2 regions of the Shewanella avicenniae genome follow, and region 2 is predicted to be linked to the other one. Evidence: riboswitches for the same ligand, from Rfam matches in the RefSeq annotation. Region 2 holds a riboswitch; the other holds the start of a gene.
What was found. Region 2 has a riboswitch for lysine ahead of lysC (lysine-sensitive aspartokinase 3). Riboswitches for the same ligand answer to the same signal wherever they lie in the genome.

Region 1 (7,756 bases), 400 kb from region 2:
AATCTATGCAACTAATGTAATTAAATTGAAAGTGGTTGTTTCAAATTAATTGCACAAAAAAGCCCCGAATATCGGGGCTTTTTAATTTATGAAATAGCATTTCTTAGATAAGGAAGTCGTCCATTGAACGACCGTTATCAACTTCATTCTTAAATACGGTTGGCATACGACCTTGGCCAGTCCAAGTTACCATTTCACCATCAACTTCAATTTGGTACTTAGCTGGACGTGGTGCGCGTTTTTTGGTTGGTTTAGCAACCACAACGCCCAAATCTTCAACAGACAGGCCAACTGATTCCATTTGCTGACGAATCTCTTCGATTTTCGCAATACGTGCAGCTTGCAGTGCTTCTTCTTCTTTAGCTTCTGCATCACGTTCAACGATAATCTTTTCCAGTTTTTCAGCCAGAGATTTCAGCTCTTCTACACTCAGTTCTTTAACTGCAGCCTTAAAGCGACGACCATGAGTCAATATTTCGAGAAATTCGTTCATGTTGAATTTTCTTCCTTTAATACAATGCGAAATTTTTAATGGGTAAATAATAGAAATAAGAAACCATATAATCAAATAAAATTATCTTCATAATGTCATTTTTTTATTTAATTAGTTTATTTTCTGGCACAAGCTATTTCAAAATTATAATGACAGCCAAAATACCCTACATATAAGAAGGATTTTTATGTTAAAACATCTGTTTGAATTTGATGTTGACGTAAACGTAAGCTTAAATTAGAGTCTGCCATTGAGAGCAACAGGTCGTGGCTAATACGACAGTAGTGAAGGAATGAGTAATGAAAGTATTGGTAGCGGTAAAACGCGTTGTCGATGCCAACGTCAAGGTCAGAGTCAATGCTGAGCAGACCGATGTCGACACCGCCAATGTCAAAATGGCGCTAAATCCGTTTTGTGAAATCGCAGTAGAGCAAGCGATACGCTTGAAAGAAGCGGGTAAGGCAACCGAAGTGGTGGTGGTCACGGTCGGCCCTGCTGCAGCGCAAGAGCAGCTGCGTACGGCATTAGCACTCGGTGCTGATCGCGCGCTGCACGTGGTGCATGACCAAGCGCTTGAACCTTTATCTATTGCCAAACTGCTGCATGCAGTGCAACAAAAGGAGCAAGCACAGCTGTTGCTGCTTGGTAAACAGTCAATCGACGGGGATAACAACCAAACCGGGCAGATGTTATCCGCGTTAGCTAAGTTGCCTCAAGCGACCTTTGTCTCTGACGTTGAGTTGTTAGATGAGCAGAGCATCGCTGTGACCCGCGAAGTTGATGGTGGTGTTCAGGTATTGAAATTGCCGCTGCCAGCGGTATTGACTGCAGATCTGCGCCTCAATGAACCACGCTACGCCACATTACCCAACATTATGAAGGCGAAGCGTAAGCCGCTAGAAACGACGGATGCCGCCGGTTTAGGTGTCACTCTAAAAGCGCATCAACAGATTATCAGCGTGACGCCGCCAGCGCAGCGTTGTGCCGGTGTGATGGTGGACTCGGTTGAAGCCCTGATTGATAAACTTAAAAACGAAGCGAAGGTGATCTGATATGGCGGTGTTAGTAATTGCAGAACATGATAATGCCCAGCTAAAAGCGGATGTCGCCAAAGCGGTTACCGCAGCCACTCAGCTCGGCCAAGCGGTGCATGTGTTAGTTGCTGGGGCTGATTGCCAAGCGGTCGCCGATGCTGCCGCCAAATTGAGTGGTGTCACGCAAGTGTTGCTGGCCAATCACACGGTTTATCAACATCAATTAGCAGAAAATATCAGTGAGTTGGTGGTCGCTAATGCGGCCGAATATAGCCACATTGTCACCGTCGCCAGTGCATTTGGTAAGGATTTGTTACCTAGAGTGGCCGCGTTACTCGATGTGGCTATGATTTCCGAGATCGTTGCCATTCAAGATAGTGACACCTTTGTACGGCCAATTTATGCAGGCAATGCATTGGCGACAGTCAAAAGTTTGGATGCAGTGAAAGTTGTCTCAATTCGCAGTACTGCGTTTGATGCTGCGAGCGCTGATGGCAGCGCGACTATAACTGCGGTTGAACAAGTGTTTGCGCCGTTGAGCGAGTTTGTCAGTAAAACCGAATTGCAGTCCGAGCGGCCTGAACTTGGCAGCGCCAATGTGGTGGTCGCCGGTGGTCGCGCGCTTGGCAGTGCGGAGAATTTCGGCCTGATAGAGCAACTGGCAGATAGGCTCGGTGGTGCTGTCGGTGCTAGTCGCGCTGCGGTCGATGCAGGCTTTGTGGCGAATGATCTGCAAGTTGGGCAGACCGGTAAAATTGTGGCGCCAGCACTTTATATCGCGGTGGGGATTTCTGGCGCTATCCAGCATCTGGCAGGGATGAAAGACTCCAAAGTGATCGTGGCAATCAACAAAGATCCACAGGCGCCTATCTTCCAAATTGCGGATTACGGTTTAGAGGCAGATCTGTTTGAAGCCTTGCCGAAATTCATAGAAATGATTTAATCTTGCCACTATTGAGAAGGCGGCTGAGGTTTGTCCCTCGGCCGCTTTTTTATTAGGTCGGTTTCTTTAACCTGGAAATCGACAGTAGAGGTGCACGCAGTAAGAGTAATGGCAACGAGGGTGATTCCGTTGACCTGCCATAAAAGGACTGAGTGCCGAAGCAGTTAGAAGTATCAAGTCGACTGCTGGGGCTGTAGCCGAATAGGTGCAGCACTGTCACAGAAAGATGGTTGAGCAATGACTCAGCCCTGTGGAGCGCTACTTAAATTCAGGTGTTTGGCTTTATGCCGTGTACGCCGTTGCTCTGCAAATGCTTTTGAACTTAACAAAAAGAATAACGACGTATGACCATTATCAGTTATGCCGATTCGGCATTGTCTTTACTGCCCCCAGTTATTGCCATCGTATTGGCTATTATCACTCGCAAGGTATTAGTGTCGCTTGGTGTCGGTATCCTCGTGGGGGTTTTACTGCTAACCCAGTGGAATATCAGTAATGCGGGTGTGTATCTGGCGCAGCGCGTTACCGCATTAGTCTGGGATGAAGGCGCAGTGAATAGCTGGAACCTATTCGTACTGGGCTTTTTAGTCTTGCTCGGCATGATCACCGCTTTGATTACCACCAGTGGCGCCGCCCGCGCATTTGCCGATTGGGGCAAACAACATATTCGTAAGCGTCGCGATGCCAAAATGCTCACTATGGTGTTGGGTATCGTGGTGTTTATTGATGATTACTTTAATAGTTTGGTGGTGGGCAGTATCTCGCGGCCACTGACAGACCGCTACTATATCTCGCGTGCGAAGTTAGCTTATTTGCTTGATTCCACCGCGGCACCTGTGTGTGTGATTTCACCTGTGTCCAGTTGGGGGGCGTATATTATCGCGCTCATTGGAGGCATTCTTGCCACTCACGGCATGAGTGATATTGGCCATCTCACCGCATTTATTGAGATGATCCCAATGAACTACTACGCGATTTTTGCGCTGTTGTTGCTGTTTTTTGTGGCCTACTTTGAGTTAGATATTGGCCCAATGCGCCAACATGAACAGGCTGCGCGGCGTGGTGAGTTATACGATGAAACAAAAGGTGTTCCGCCCGGCGCGTCAGTTGAACTGACAGAGGCTGATAGCGGTAATGTGCTGGGCTTGTTCTTGCCAATTGGCGTACTTGTGCTCGCCACACTCTATTTTATGCTGGCGTCTGGTGGCGCGGCGTTGGCTGAAAAACAACTCGAGTTTAGTTTGATTGGCGCGTTTGAATTAACTGACGTGGCATCCTCGCTGTTTTACGGCGCATTATGCGGCTTGGCAATCACCTTAGTGTTGGCGCTGTTGCAAAAATTATCGCTCAAGATGATAGCGAATGCGCTTTGGATTGGTGCCAAATCGATGTTACCGGCAATCTACATCCTGTTGTTTGCTTGGACCATCTCAGGCGTGATTGGCGCGCTTGAAACTGGCAAATATATGGCGAGCCTCGCCAGCGGCAATATTCCATTCGCGCTGCTGCCTGCGGTGCTTTTTGTCTTGGCTGGGTTTACGGCGTTTTCGACCGGTACCAGCTGGGGCACGTTTGGCATTATGCTGCCAATCGCGGCGGATATGGCGATGGGCAGTCATCAAAGTATGATGTTGCCGATGATGGCGGCTGTGCTGTCGGGCTCGGTTTTTGGCGACCACTGCTCGCCAATTTCGGATACCACGATTTTGTCGTCAACGGGAGCGAGTTGCCATCATATCGACCATGTGACAACCCAGCTGCCGTATTCGCTGATTGTGGCGCTGTTATCAATGGCGGGTTATTTGGTGATGGGCTTTAGCGGTTCGGTGTTAGCGGGATTAGCCACTTGCAGCGTGTTATTTGTGGTCGCGCTGATGTGGTTAAAAGCGCGCGCCAATAACTAATTGAGCCATTCAGCTTACGCTATGCAAACTACGCTATGAAAATTATGCTGTAAAAACTGAGCGGTAAAAATTAAACAATGAAAAAGCGCAGCTCAACGGCTGCGCTTTTTGCTTTGTGTCACTCGGAAAACTTACAGCAAACCGCGACGTTTTAGTAAGCCATCTGTGGTTGGCTGTTGGCCACGGAAGTTTTCATACGCTTCCATTGGTGGCACACTGTTGCCCACTTCACGAATTGCTTGGCGGAACTTCATGCCGATTTCGCGCTTCAAGCCGCCTTGCGTTTGCACGTAGGCAAAGGCATCGGCTGCCAAGATTTCACTCCACATGTAGGCGTAGTAGCTAGCGCTATAACCACCAGGGAAGGCATGAGAAAAGTAAGTTGAGCGATAACGTGGTGGCACGGCGCTCAGGTTAACTCCGTGCTTCGCCAAGGCTGCAGCTTCAAATTTGGCAACATCTTGCAACGGTGCATCGGCACTTAAGCTATGCCATTCCAAATCCAGCAACGCGGCTGACATATATTCAAGGGTGTCAAAGCCCATGTTGAAACTGCGAGAGCGAAGCAGTTTGTCGAGCATGTCTGCTGGCAGCGGTTCGCCAGTTTTATAGTGCTTGGCATAGTTTGCCAGTACATCAGGATGACCGGCCCAATCTTCTTCAAAGGTTGATGGAAATTCAACAAAGTCACGTGATACCGCTGTGCCTGACAGGCTTGGGTATTTCACTTTTGAGAACATACCGTGAGTGCCATGGCCCAGTTCATGGAACATGGTGGTCACTTGGTCATAGCTCACAAACGTCGGCTCGCCGTCAGGCGCCTTTTGAATGTTCATCACATTCACCACCACCGGCTTTTGGTTGAGCAGCTCGCTTTGACGCACGAATGAACTCATCCAAGCGCCACCACGTTTGCCTTCACGGGCGTAGTAGTCGCCATAGAAGATCGCCATGCTGCTGCCATCGGCATCAAACACTTCCCACGCTTTCACGTCTGGGTGATACACCGGCAGATCTGGGCGTGGTTTGAAGGTGACTCCGTACAGTTGGTTAAGGGTGAAGAATACGCCATCTTGTAATACGCGGTTAAATTCAAAATACGGCTTGAGGCTGCTTTCATCGAGGTCGTATTGGGCTTTGCGCACCTTTTCAGCATAGAAGGCCCAATCCCAAGGCTGCAGCTCAAAATCAGCGCCAGTTTGTTTGATCATGGCTTGAATGGCCGCAGCTTCTTTTTCAGTGTTTTTCACTACAGCTGGCACCATAGAGCCAAACATGTCGAACACAGCGGTTGGGGTTTTGGCCATTTGTGGTGCTAAGCGATAGGTCGCCCAGTTTTCAAAGCCAAGCAGTTGTGCTTTTTGAGCGCGCAGTTGTGCTAAACGTGCTACCAACGAGGCGGTCTCGTTGTCGCCAGTTAAACCGCGGCTTGATGAGGCTTGCCACACTTGTTGACGTAAGTCGCGGTCAGTCAACTGAGCCAACACTGGCTGGCGGGTGGTATTGGTAATATTAAGCAGGTATTGGCCTTCATGACCGGCATCTGCCGCATCTTTGGCCGCGTTGCGGATAGCGGTATCTGACAAGCCGTCAAGCTTGGCCACATCTGCAACTAGTACTGCGGCACTTTTGCTCAGCTTCATCAAGCGCTGCTGGAAGTCATTGGTCAGGGTTGACTCTTCTTCGTTCAATGCGCGAATTTGCACTTTTTGCTCATCGCTTAAGCGCGCGCCAGCCAACACGAAGCGCTGATGATACACCTCAATCAGGCGGATCTGCTCGGTGGCTAATCCTAACTGCTCGCGCTGTTGATACAGCGTGTCGATGCGGCTAAACAGCTTGGCGTTCAGGTTAATGTTATCGGTATGCGCAGCCATTTTAGGCGCCATTTCGCGTTGAATTGTTCGGATCTCTTCGTTGCTGTTTGAACTGCTGAGGTTATAGAACACAGATGATGCGCGGCTTAACAGCGCACCTGAGCGCTCAAGCGCTTCAATCGTGTTGGCGAAGGTTGGGGCGTCAGCCTGTTCTGCAATGGCCAACACTTCTTGCATCTGCTCCGCGATGCCTGCTTCTAATGCAGGTTGGAAATGCTCAATTTTAATGGCGTTGAAATCGGGTGCTTCATACTGTAGAGCGCTGGCGCTGAACAGCGGATTTTGTTGGGTGACAGCAGCCGCTGCTTGGGTTTGCACCGTCGGCGCAGCGGTGTCAGTTTTTGTGGCTTCTTCAGATTTTGAACAACCGGTAGTAAGCAAAATTTGCCCTAATACAACAGCGATTAGCGTTTTACGCATTTTATTGTTTTCCTTCGTGTAGCAGCGAATAAAGCGGGCACGCTAACAAGCGCTTGTTAATCGAATCTGAATGACAGGGTTAAGCAGGGGAGATTTGTGAACTGGCACGTCAGGAAAATGTAACAAATTGCGAAAAACTCAGTATTGGTGATGGTTGTAGCACGATTTTATTCCCTGATTTTTCATCCAAAACAGGGTAATATTGCCGCCATTGCGAATAACTGGAGCGCCGGGTTTGGCTCAGCTTTATTTTTATTATTCGGCGATGAATGCCGGTAAATCGACTTCTCTGTTGCAGTCTTCCTATAACTATCGTGAGCGTGGGATGCATACGCTGGTGTTAACCCCAGCCATTGATGATCGCTTCGGTGAGGGTAAGGTGGCGTCACGCATCGGGATTGAATGCGATGCGAGCATCTTCGCCGCTGATGATGATTTATCGCAACTGATTGCGAGTGAACATCAGCGCCAACATATTCACTGTGTACTAGTTGACGAATCGCAGTTTCTGAGTCAAATCCAAGTCAAGCAGCTGGCTTATGTGGTCGATTGCTTGGATATTCCAGTGCTGTGTTATGGGCTGCGGACTGACTTTCAAGGTGAGTTGTTTTCCGGCAGCCAGTATCTGTTGGCGTGGGCCGACAAGCTCGTCGAATTGAAAACCATCTGCTTCTGTGGCCGCAAAGCCAATATGGTCATTCGTCGCGATAGCGAAGGCCGGCCGGTGAAAGAAGGGGCACAAGTGGCGATTGGCGGCAACGAGAGTTATGAATCTGTGTGCCGCAAGCATTTTCGCGAATTGGTGTGGTAATAAGCGGTGTTACACTCAAACTCGCGCGCTAATTAAGTGTGATAAACCAATGATAATGGCTGCCGACACAGCCATTATTTTTTGGTGAGTTAATCGTTATTGCGCTTTTCTTTGCTGAGATTTTCGTGGTTGCGTTTAGCGCCGGTTTTCTTTTTTGGTGCGAAGGCAACGTTCTCTTTTAAGGTTTCCAGCAAACGCGCCTTGTGGCGATAAGCGGCGACGATTTTATCTAACTGAGTGTTAACGCCCGTGAGCGCCAATGCCAGTTGGTAGA
Region 2 (7,756 bases):
GGGCTTTTTTGTTGACTACACTTTATCCGGCGCGGGTAAACACTCGATTTTTGTGATGGCTAAATGCGAATTTCTGTAAACAAATTCCTCAAGATCTCGAGGTTTTTTTGAAATATCCGGCAAAATCCTGTAAAACCAGCCGCAGAAAACCAACTTAGTTGCAATTACATCTATATTTTTTGTCATTTAAGGTGTTGAAAAGTAAAGGTAATAAGCCGTAAATTCCTATTTTTACCGTGCTATTGTTAAGACGCTGGTGAAATTTGAATCTGTGGATTGCAGGAAGGTGGGATTTCGGTGTTATAATACGCGCCTTAATAAATGGGGTACCGTCTGTCGCAGCAAACGAAGTGGCACACTCCGTCTCCTATTCACTAACTCATAATGAAGTTGAATCATGACTGACTTATCGAAATACAGAAATATTGGTATTTTTGCTCACGTTGACGCGGGTAAAACTACCACCACCGAGCGTATCCTGAAACTCACTGGTAAGATCCACAAACTGGGTGAAGTACATGATGGCGCTTCAACCATGGACTTCATGGATCAGGAAGCTGAACGTGGTATCACCATTCAGTCAGCTGCGACTACCTGTTTCTGGAAAGATCACCGTTTTAACATCATCGATACCCCTGGACACGTTGACTTCACCGTTGAAGTATACCGTTCTCTGAAAGTTCTGGACGGTGGCGTTGGTGTATTCTGTGGTAGCGGTGGTGTAGAACCACAATCAGAAACCAACTGGCGTTATGCGAACGAATCAGAAGTTGCGCGTATCATCTTCGTAAACAAACTGGACCGTATGGGTGCCGACTTCCTGCGCGTAGTTGCTCAAATTAAACGCGTTCTGGCAGCTAACCCATTGGTGATGACTCTGCCTATCGGTATCGAAGATGACTTCAAAGGCGTAGTAGACGTTCTGACCCGTAAAGCCTACATTTGGGACGAAACTGGTCTGCCAGAAAACTACACCGTTAGTGACGTACCAGAAGACATGGTTGATCTAGTAGAAGAATACCGTGAACTGATGATCGAAACTGCCGTTGAGCAAGACGATGATCTGATGGAAGCTTACATGGAAGGTGAAGAACCTTCTATCGAAGACATCAAGCGTTGTATCCGTAAAGGTACTATCAACCTGGCATTCTTCCCAACCTTCTGTGGTTCTGCGTTTAAGAACAAAGGTATGCAGTTGGTTCTGGACGGTGTTGTAGACTACCTGCCTAACCCAACTGAAGTTGTGCCACAACCGCTGACTGACCCAGAAACTGGTGAAGAAACTGGTGAAGTTGCGACTGTATCTGTTGATGAGCCATTCCGCGCGTTGGCGTTCAAGATCATGGACGACCGTTTCGGTGCTCTGACCTTTATCCGTATCTACTCAGGTAAACTGAACAAGGGTGACACCATTCTGAACAGCGCGACCGGCAAGACCGAACGTGTTGGTCGTATGGTGATGATGCACGCTAACGACCGTGCTGAAATCGATAGCGCACAAGCTGGCGACATCATTGCAGTTGTAGGTATGAAGAACGTTCAGACTGGTCACACTCTGTGTGATCCTAAGCATGAATGTACTCTGGAACCGATGATCTTCCCAACTCCAGTAATCTCTATCGCAGTAACTCCGAAGGACAAAGGTGCTTCTGAGAAACTGGGTATCGCACTGGGTAAAATGGTTGCTGAAGATCCATCATTCCAAGTTGAAACTGACCAAGAAACTGGCGACACCATCCTGAAAGGTATGGGTGAACTGCACTTGGACATTAAAGTAGACATCCTGAAACGTACTCACGGTGTTGAATTGACTGTTGGTGCTCCTCAAGTGGCTTACCGTGAAACCATCACCAAAGCCGTTGAAGACAGCTACACTCACAAGAAGCAATCTGGTGGTTCTGGTCAATTCGGTAAGATCGATTACCGCATCCGTCCAGGCGAACCAAACTCTGGCTTCAAGTTCGTATCATCAGTTGTTGGTGGTAACGTACCTCGTGAATTCTGGCCAGCAGTTGAATTCGGTTTCAAATCAATGATGAGCGAAGGTCCTTTGGCTGGCTTCCCAGTATTGGACGTTGAAGTTGACCTGTTCGATGGTTCTTACCACGCAGTTGACTCATCAGCCATCGCGTTTGAAATCGCAGCAAAAGGCGCGTTCCGTCAATCTATGCCAAAAGCGGGTCCACAGTTGTTGGAACCTATCATGAAAGTTGACGTGTTCACTCCAGATGACCACGTTGGTGACGTGATCGGTGACTTGAACCGTCGTCGCGGCATGATCAAAGACCAAGAAGCTGGTCTGACTGGCGTTCGCGTTAAAGCTGACGTGCCATTGGCTGAAATGTTCGGCTACATCGGTACTCTGCGTACAATGACTTCAGGTCGTGGTCAGTTCTCTATGGAGTTCTCACACTACTCTGCATGTCCTGCTAACGTAGCTGAAAAAGTTATCGCAGAAACTAAAGCGAAAAAAGCTGCTGCTAAATAAGCGTTGCTGCGCTAATTAATGAAAAGCCCGCGAATGCGGGCTTTTTTGTGCCTGTAGCTTTTGCAGCAGAAACTTTTCAGCCGATACAATCCGAGCGATTACAGACGTGAGTCTACGATGCGGTTGAACAACACATGCAATGCGCCGGTCAGCGTAAGATGCTTGAATAAAACGCAGCGAAAAATAGTGGGATAACAGCCACTACGCACTAGGGGAAGTGCAGCACTGATTGTGAAGATGTTGAGGATTTTGCAGATTCTGTGCAATCTAATGGCCGCCACAATGCTCGGCGACCATAAGACTGAGAACAACGGGTTTGAGCTTACTGTTCGAATAAATCGCGGTGCAACGCTGCAACCACATCTGCAGCTTCTGACTCATGTACCAACACACATAAGTTGTGTGGGCTTGCGCCTTGGCAAATCATTCGCACATTGTGCGGTGCCAACACGGTAAACACCTTCTGGCAGATGCCAGCTGTGGTCGCGATACGGTTACCAATGATTGCCACCAACGCCAACTTATCTTCAACGCGCACTCGGCAGTGTTGTGACAGTTCTTGCAGCAGCGCTTCAGTCAGCAGACCTTGACCGCTAGAGTCGGAACCGGTTTTATCCAGCGTCAGCGACACGTTCACTTCAGAGGTGGTAATCAAATCCACACTGATTTTGTGTTTGGCTAAGGTTGCAAAGGTTTGTGCCAAGAAGCCTTGAGCGTGCAACATCTGCAAGCTGTGTAGGTTTAACAAGGTTTGGTCGCGACGTAACGCAACCGCACGGTAAACTGGCGGATTATCAACTTGATGGCGAATCCAAGTGCCACCTAATTCTGGCGCTTTGCTAGAACCGACAAACACCTGAATCTGTTGTCTGACTGCAGGCAGAATCGTTGCTGGGTGCAACACTTTCGCACCAAAGGTGGCCATTTCCGCAGCTTCGTTAAAGCTGATCTCAGGAATCGCAGTAGCATTTGGTGCTAAGCGTGGATCCGTGGTGAAAATCCCTGGCACGTCAGTCCAAATTTCTACTGCATCAGCATTTAACGCTTCAGCGAGCAAGGCCGCAGAGTAGTCTGAGCCACCACGGCCTAAGGTAGTAGTACGGCCTTCTTCATCGGCACCAATAAAGCCTTGGGTTACGATAATTTGGCTGGCGAGCAATGGCTGCAGTTTTTCTGTGGCAAGTGCTTTCAGCTCAGCAATTTGCGGTTCTGCACGACCAAATAAACTGTCGGTACGCATCACTTGGCGCACATCAAAGGCTGATGACACTACGCCACGTTCTCTGATCACCGCGGCAAACAACTGTGATGAACACTGCTCACCGAGTGATAACAATTCATCGGCAGTGGCTTTGTTTGGATCGGCTTGGAACTGTTGACTCAATACGTCAACCTTGCTCAGTAAACGATCTATCGCCGCGCTAACATCGTCAGGACGGGCTAGGCAATCCACGATGGCATACTGGATTTGCGCAATTTTTTTCAACAGTGCTAATCGTTGCGCCTCGGTGAGGTTTGCTTGGGCTAATTCCACCAGTAAGTTGGTCACACCGCTTGAGGCGCTTACGACCACAACCCGAGTGTTAGGATTATTTAGCACAATATCGGCACAACGATTCATCGCGCTGTAGTCAGCGACGGAAGTACCGCCAAATTTTGCGACAACTAAAGACATTAGCAGACCCTCCCACATGGGAAGAATACACAAACTGTAACTGGATTGAATTTCATGTCAGCTCCGAACAAATTTCGTTCGAAGAGCCTGGTGCTAGTACAAGGCACCCTAAGAAGGGAAAAGCGATGGTCACACCAGAAGCTCTCCACCAAAAATACGGTGACAGTCGTTAGGATTCAGCCTAACCAACCGGTAAACGCGCTACCAATCTCACGTTAACCTCGGCGTCTATCTCCCTCATGAGTTGTCAGTGGATAATTGGTATCCTCAAACTCACTACCTAGTAGACGCTCCTCTTCTGTTTCTTCCCAAAGGAAGGAGAAGGAAAATTACAGTGCTATGGCTACATTGTCAACGCTGGCGTGTAGTTTTCGTGCAAAACCAGCCAAAAGAGGTATTAGTCTAAGATCTCTGGCAGCTCTTCAACGATACGAACATACTGACTAAATTCACCCATGGTTACCGGCTCAGCTTTACTGTGGCAAGGGATTAGATGGATGTGGCCGTTCTCTACGTAGTAGAAAGCATTTTGCTGATACTTATGGGCTAACTGATGTGCACTGGCTTGATCGAGATAGACCGCCCAGCTTTTTTCCATATGTTGTAAATCGGGAGAGGCACCCATCATGGCGCGATAAGCACAGCCACTTTGATGAATATCTTGCTGAAGTTGTTTGTCTCGTAAACGATTTTGACTGCTGGAAAGGAGAATACCCAAAGGGTTACTGGCAGTAATAATGGCAAATGCGCACGGGGGATTTAAATATTGAGTCAGCAAAAAACAACTATTTTGATAATGTTGCCAGAGCTGTTTGAACGCTACGTCCATTCTTAAGCGGCTCCTAAAGATAGCTCGCAGTAGTCTAGCAAAGCCGAAACAAAATCCAAAGTAATTCTCTTATGTGACGAACTTTATCAATCTTTGGGACAAACCGTCCCTTATTTAACTAAAAATCCCTTGAAAATGGGCTTTTGCGGCAAATTTGTTAACATTTCATTTGTTAACAAATGCCCAATAAGAGTACAATATCGGCTAACGATCACAAGTTTGCTCGATTGCCACCGAACAGGATATTTGCTAGGCGCAACTTGAGTCGTGCCAAGCTGTTCGGTTCCTGAACGAGAAAGAATTTTGACCGGATATTCAAGAATAAGCTGGAACTTAATGCCACACTGAGTATCTGAGTTATTACATTTCGTACACCTTTGTTGTACACAAAAATTCAACTAATCATGAAGTACTGACTGTGTAACCTGATTTTGGTTAATAGCCATTAAAATTCAACGTATTGGAATTAGCAGAGCGATACAGGCATGAGCGCAGCTCATGGTTAGAATCCACTGATTTATTTAGGTAAATGATATGCAAAACCCGCACATTCTTATTGTAGAAGACGAAGCTGTTACCCGTAACACTCTGAGAAGCATTTTCGAAGCTGAAGGATATGTCGTTTCAGAAGCAAACGACGGTGCGGAGATGCACAAAGCGTTACAAGAGAACAAAATTAATCTGGTAGTAATGGATATCAACTTGCCAGGTAAAAACGGTTTGTTGTTAGCCCGCGAATTGCGTGAAATCAACAACATTGGCTTGATCTTCCTCACTGGTCGTGACAACGAAGTGGATAAAATCTTGGGCTTGGAAATTGGCGCTGATGACTACATCACTAAGCCTTTCAACCCACGTGAATTGACCATTCGTGCACGCAACCTGTTGACGCGTGTCACCAGTGTGAGCTCAGAGCCTGAAGAAAAGTCTGCGATTGAAGCATATGCATTCAATGGTTGGACGCTGGATGTGAACAGCCGCTCTTTGGTGAACCCAGAAGGCGAAGCGCACAAGCTGCCACGTTCTGAATTCCGCGCCATGCTGCACTTTGTTGAAAACCCAGGCAAGATCCTGACCCGCGCTGAATTGCTGATGAAGATGACTGGCCGCGAACTGAAGCCACATGACCGTACTGTCGATGTGACGATCCGTCGTATTCGTAAGCACTTCGAAAACCATCAGGAAACTCCTGAAATCATCGCCACTATTCATGGTGAAGGTTATCGTTTCTGCGGTCATTTAGAAGACTAATGACACCGAGCGCGTTGATTGCAATAGCTATAGCGACGACCGCTGGCTAATAGCGATAAAGAAAGAGCCCAACCGGGCTCTTTTTTATGCGCGTAACACCGCAGATGACGGGCAAAAATAAAGCCGCACTTGGCGACTTTATTTGGCGACATTGCTGACTCATCGAATTACAGGCCAGCGTCCGCTTTCAGGATTTCAACCTTGTCGGTCTTCTCCCATGGGAACTCTTCACGACCGAAGTGGCCGTATGCTGCCGTTGCTTGATAGATTGGGCGTGCCAGATCCAACATTTCAGTCAGGCCGTATGGGCGCAGGTCGAAGTGTTGACGCACTAATTGCACCAATTTTTCTTCAGACAGTTTACCAGTACCAAAGGTTTCTACGCTGATAGAAGTTGGCTCAGCCACACCAATCGCGTAAGACACTTGGATTTCACAACGGTCAGCTAGACCTGCAGCCACCAAGTTTTTGGCAACGTAACGTGCAGCGTATGCCGCACTACGGTCAACTTTTGATGGATCTTTACCTGAGAACGCACCACCGCCGTGACGTGCCATACCACCGTAAGTATCTACGATGATTTTACGGCCAGTCAGACCACAGTCACCCATTGGACCACCGATCACGAAACGACCAGTTGGGTTGATGAAATATTTGGTCTCTTTGGTCAACCATTCTGCTGGCAGAGTCGGTTTGATGATGGTTTCCATCACACCTTCTTGCAGCTCTTTCATTGAGACTTCTTCACCGTGCTGGGTTGACAACACGATAGCGTCGATGCCCACAATTTTGCCTTCGTCATAGGCGAAGGTCACTTGTGATTTCGCATCTGGACGTAACCAAGGCAGAATGCCTGCTTTACGTACTTCAGATTGACGTTTTACCAATGCGTGCGCATAAGTAATAGGGGCTGGCATCAGCACGCTAGTTTCGTTGCTGGCGTAACCGAACATCAAGCCTTGGTCACCGGCGCCTTGTTCTTTAGGATCTTTGCGATCCACGCCTTGGTTGATGTCTGGTGATTGTTTACCAATCGCGCTCAACACCGCACAAGAGTTGGCATCAAAACCCATTTCTGAGCTGGTGTAACCAATTTCGCGAACGGTTTTACGGGTTAATTCTTCAATATCAACCCATGCAGAAGTGGTGATTTCACCGCCAACCATTACCATGCCAGTTTTGACATAGGTTTCACATGCGACGCGGGCCTTTGGGTCTTGGGCCAAAATGGCGTCGAGCACCGCATCAGAAATCTGATCGGCGATTTTGTCTGGATGTCCTTCTGAGACCGACTCAGAGGTAAACAGGTGTCTTGCCATAATAGGGAAAATCTCGTTAGTGAGTGTGACAACTCGGTAAAAGCAGTTTAGATGCTTTTCCATCTAGACGTCTATTTTAATCAAAAATGGGGCTGATAACACCCCCAATGTCAGAAATTGTGCATTAGCTATCGTGCAAATTATTGAACATCTAACGAACAACGGGGTTTGATGGGGCGACGCGCAGCACTACA

Region 1: another riboswitch for lysine. It lies ahead of JYB87_RS13695 (Na+/H+ antiporter NhaC family protein); the one in region 2 lies ahead of lysC (lysine-sensitive aspartokinase 3).

Annotation. Positions count from the first base shown of each region.
Region 1 covers NZ_CP071503.1:3,078,413-3,086,168, reverse strand. Annotated here, with positions in the region: gene JYB87_RS13710 (H-NS histone family protein) at 104-493, opposite strand; gene JYB87_RS13705 (electron transfer flavoprotein subunit beta/FixA family protein) at 793-1,545, shown strand; gene JYB87_RS13700 (electron transfer flavoprotein subunit alpha/FixB family protein) at 1,547-2,470, shown strand; lysine riboswitch at 2,548-2,739, shown strand; gene JYB87_RS13695 (Na+/H+ antiporter NhaC family protein) at 2,815-4,374, shown strand; gene JYB87_RS13690 (M3 family metallopeptidase) at 4,506-6,671, opposite strand; gene JYB87_RS13685 (thymidine kinase) at 6,907-7,482, shown strand; gene JYB87_RS13680 (FUSC family protein) at 7,572-7,756, opposite strand, start outside.
Region 2 covers NZ_CP071503.1:3,479,817-3,487,572, reverse strand. Annotated here, with positions in the region: gene fusA (elongation factor G) at 398-2,488, shown strand; gene lysC (lysine-sensitive aspartokinase 3) at 2,811-4,163, opposite strand; lysine riboswitch at 4,294-4,469, opposite strand; gene JYB87_RS15410 (DUF3293 domain-containing protein) at 4,561-4,992, opposite strand; gene arcA (two-component system response regulator ArcA) at 5,527-6,243, shown strand; gene metK (methionine adenosyltransferase) at 6,411-7,562, opposite strand.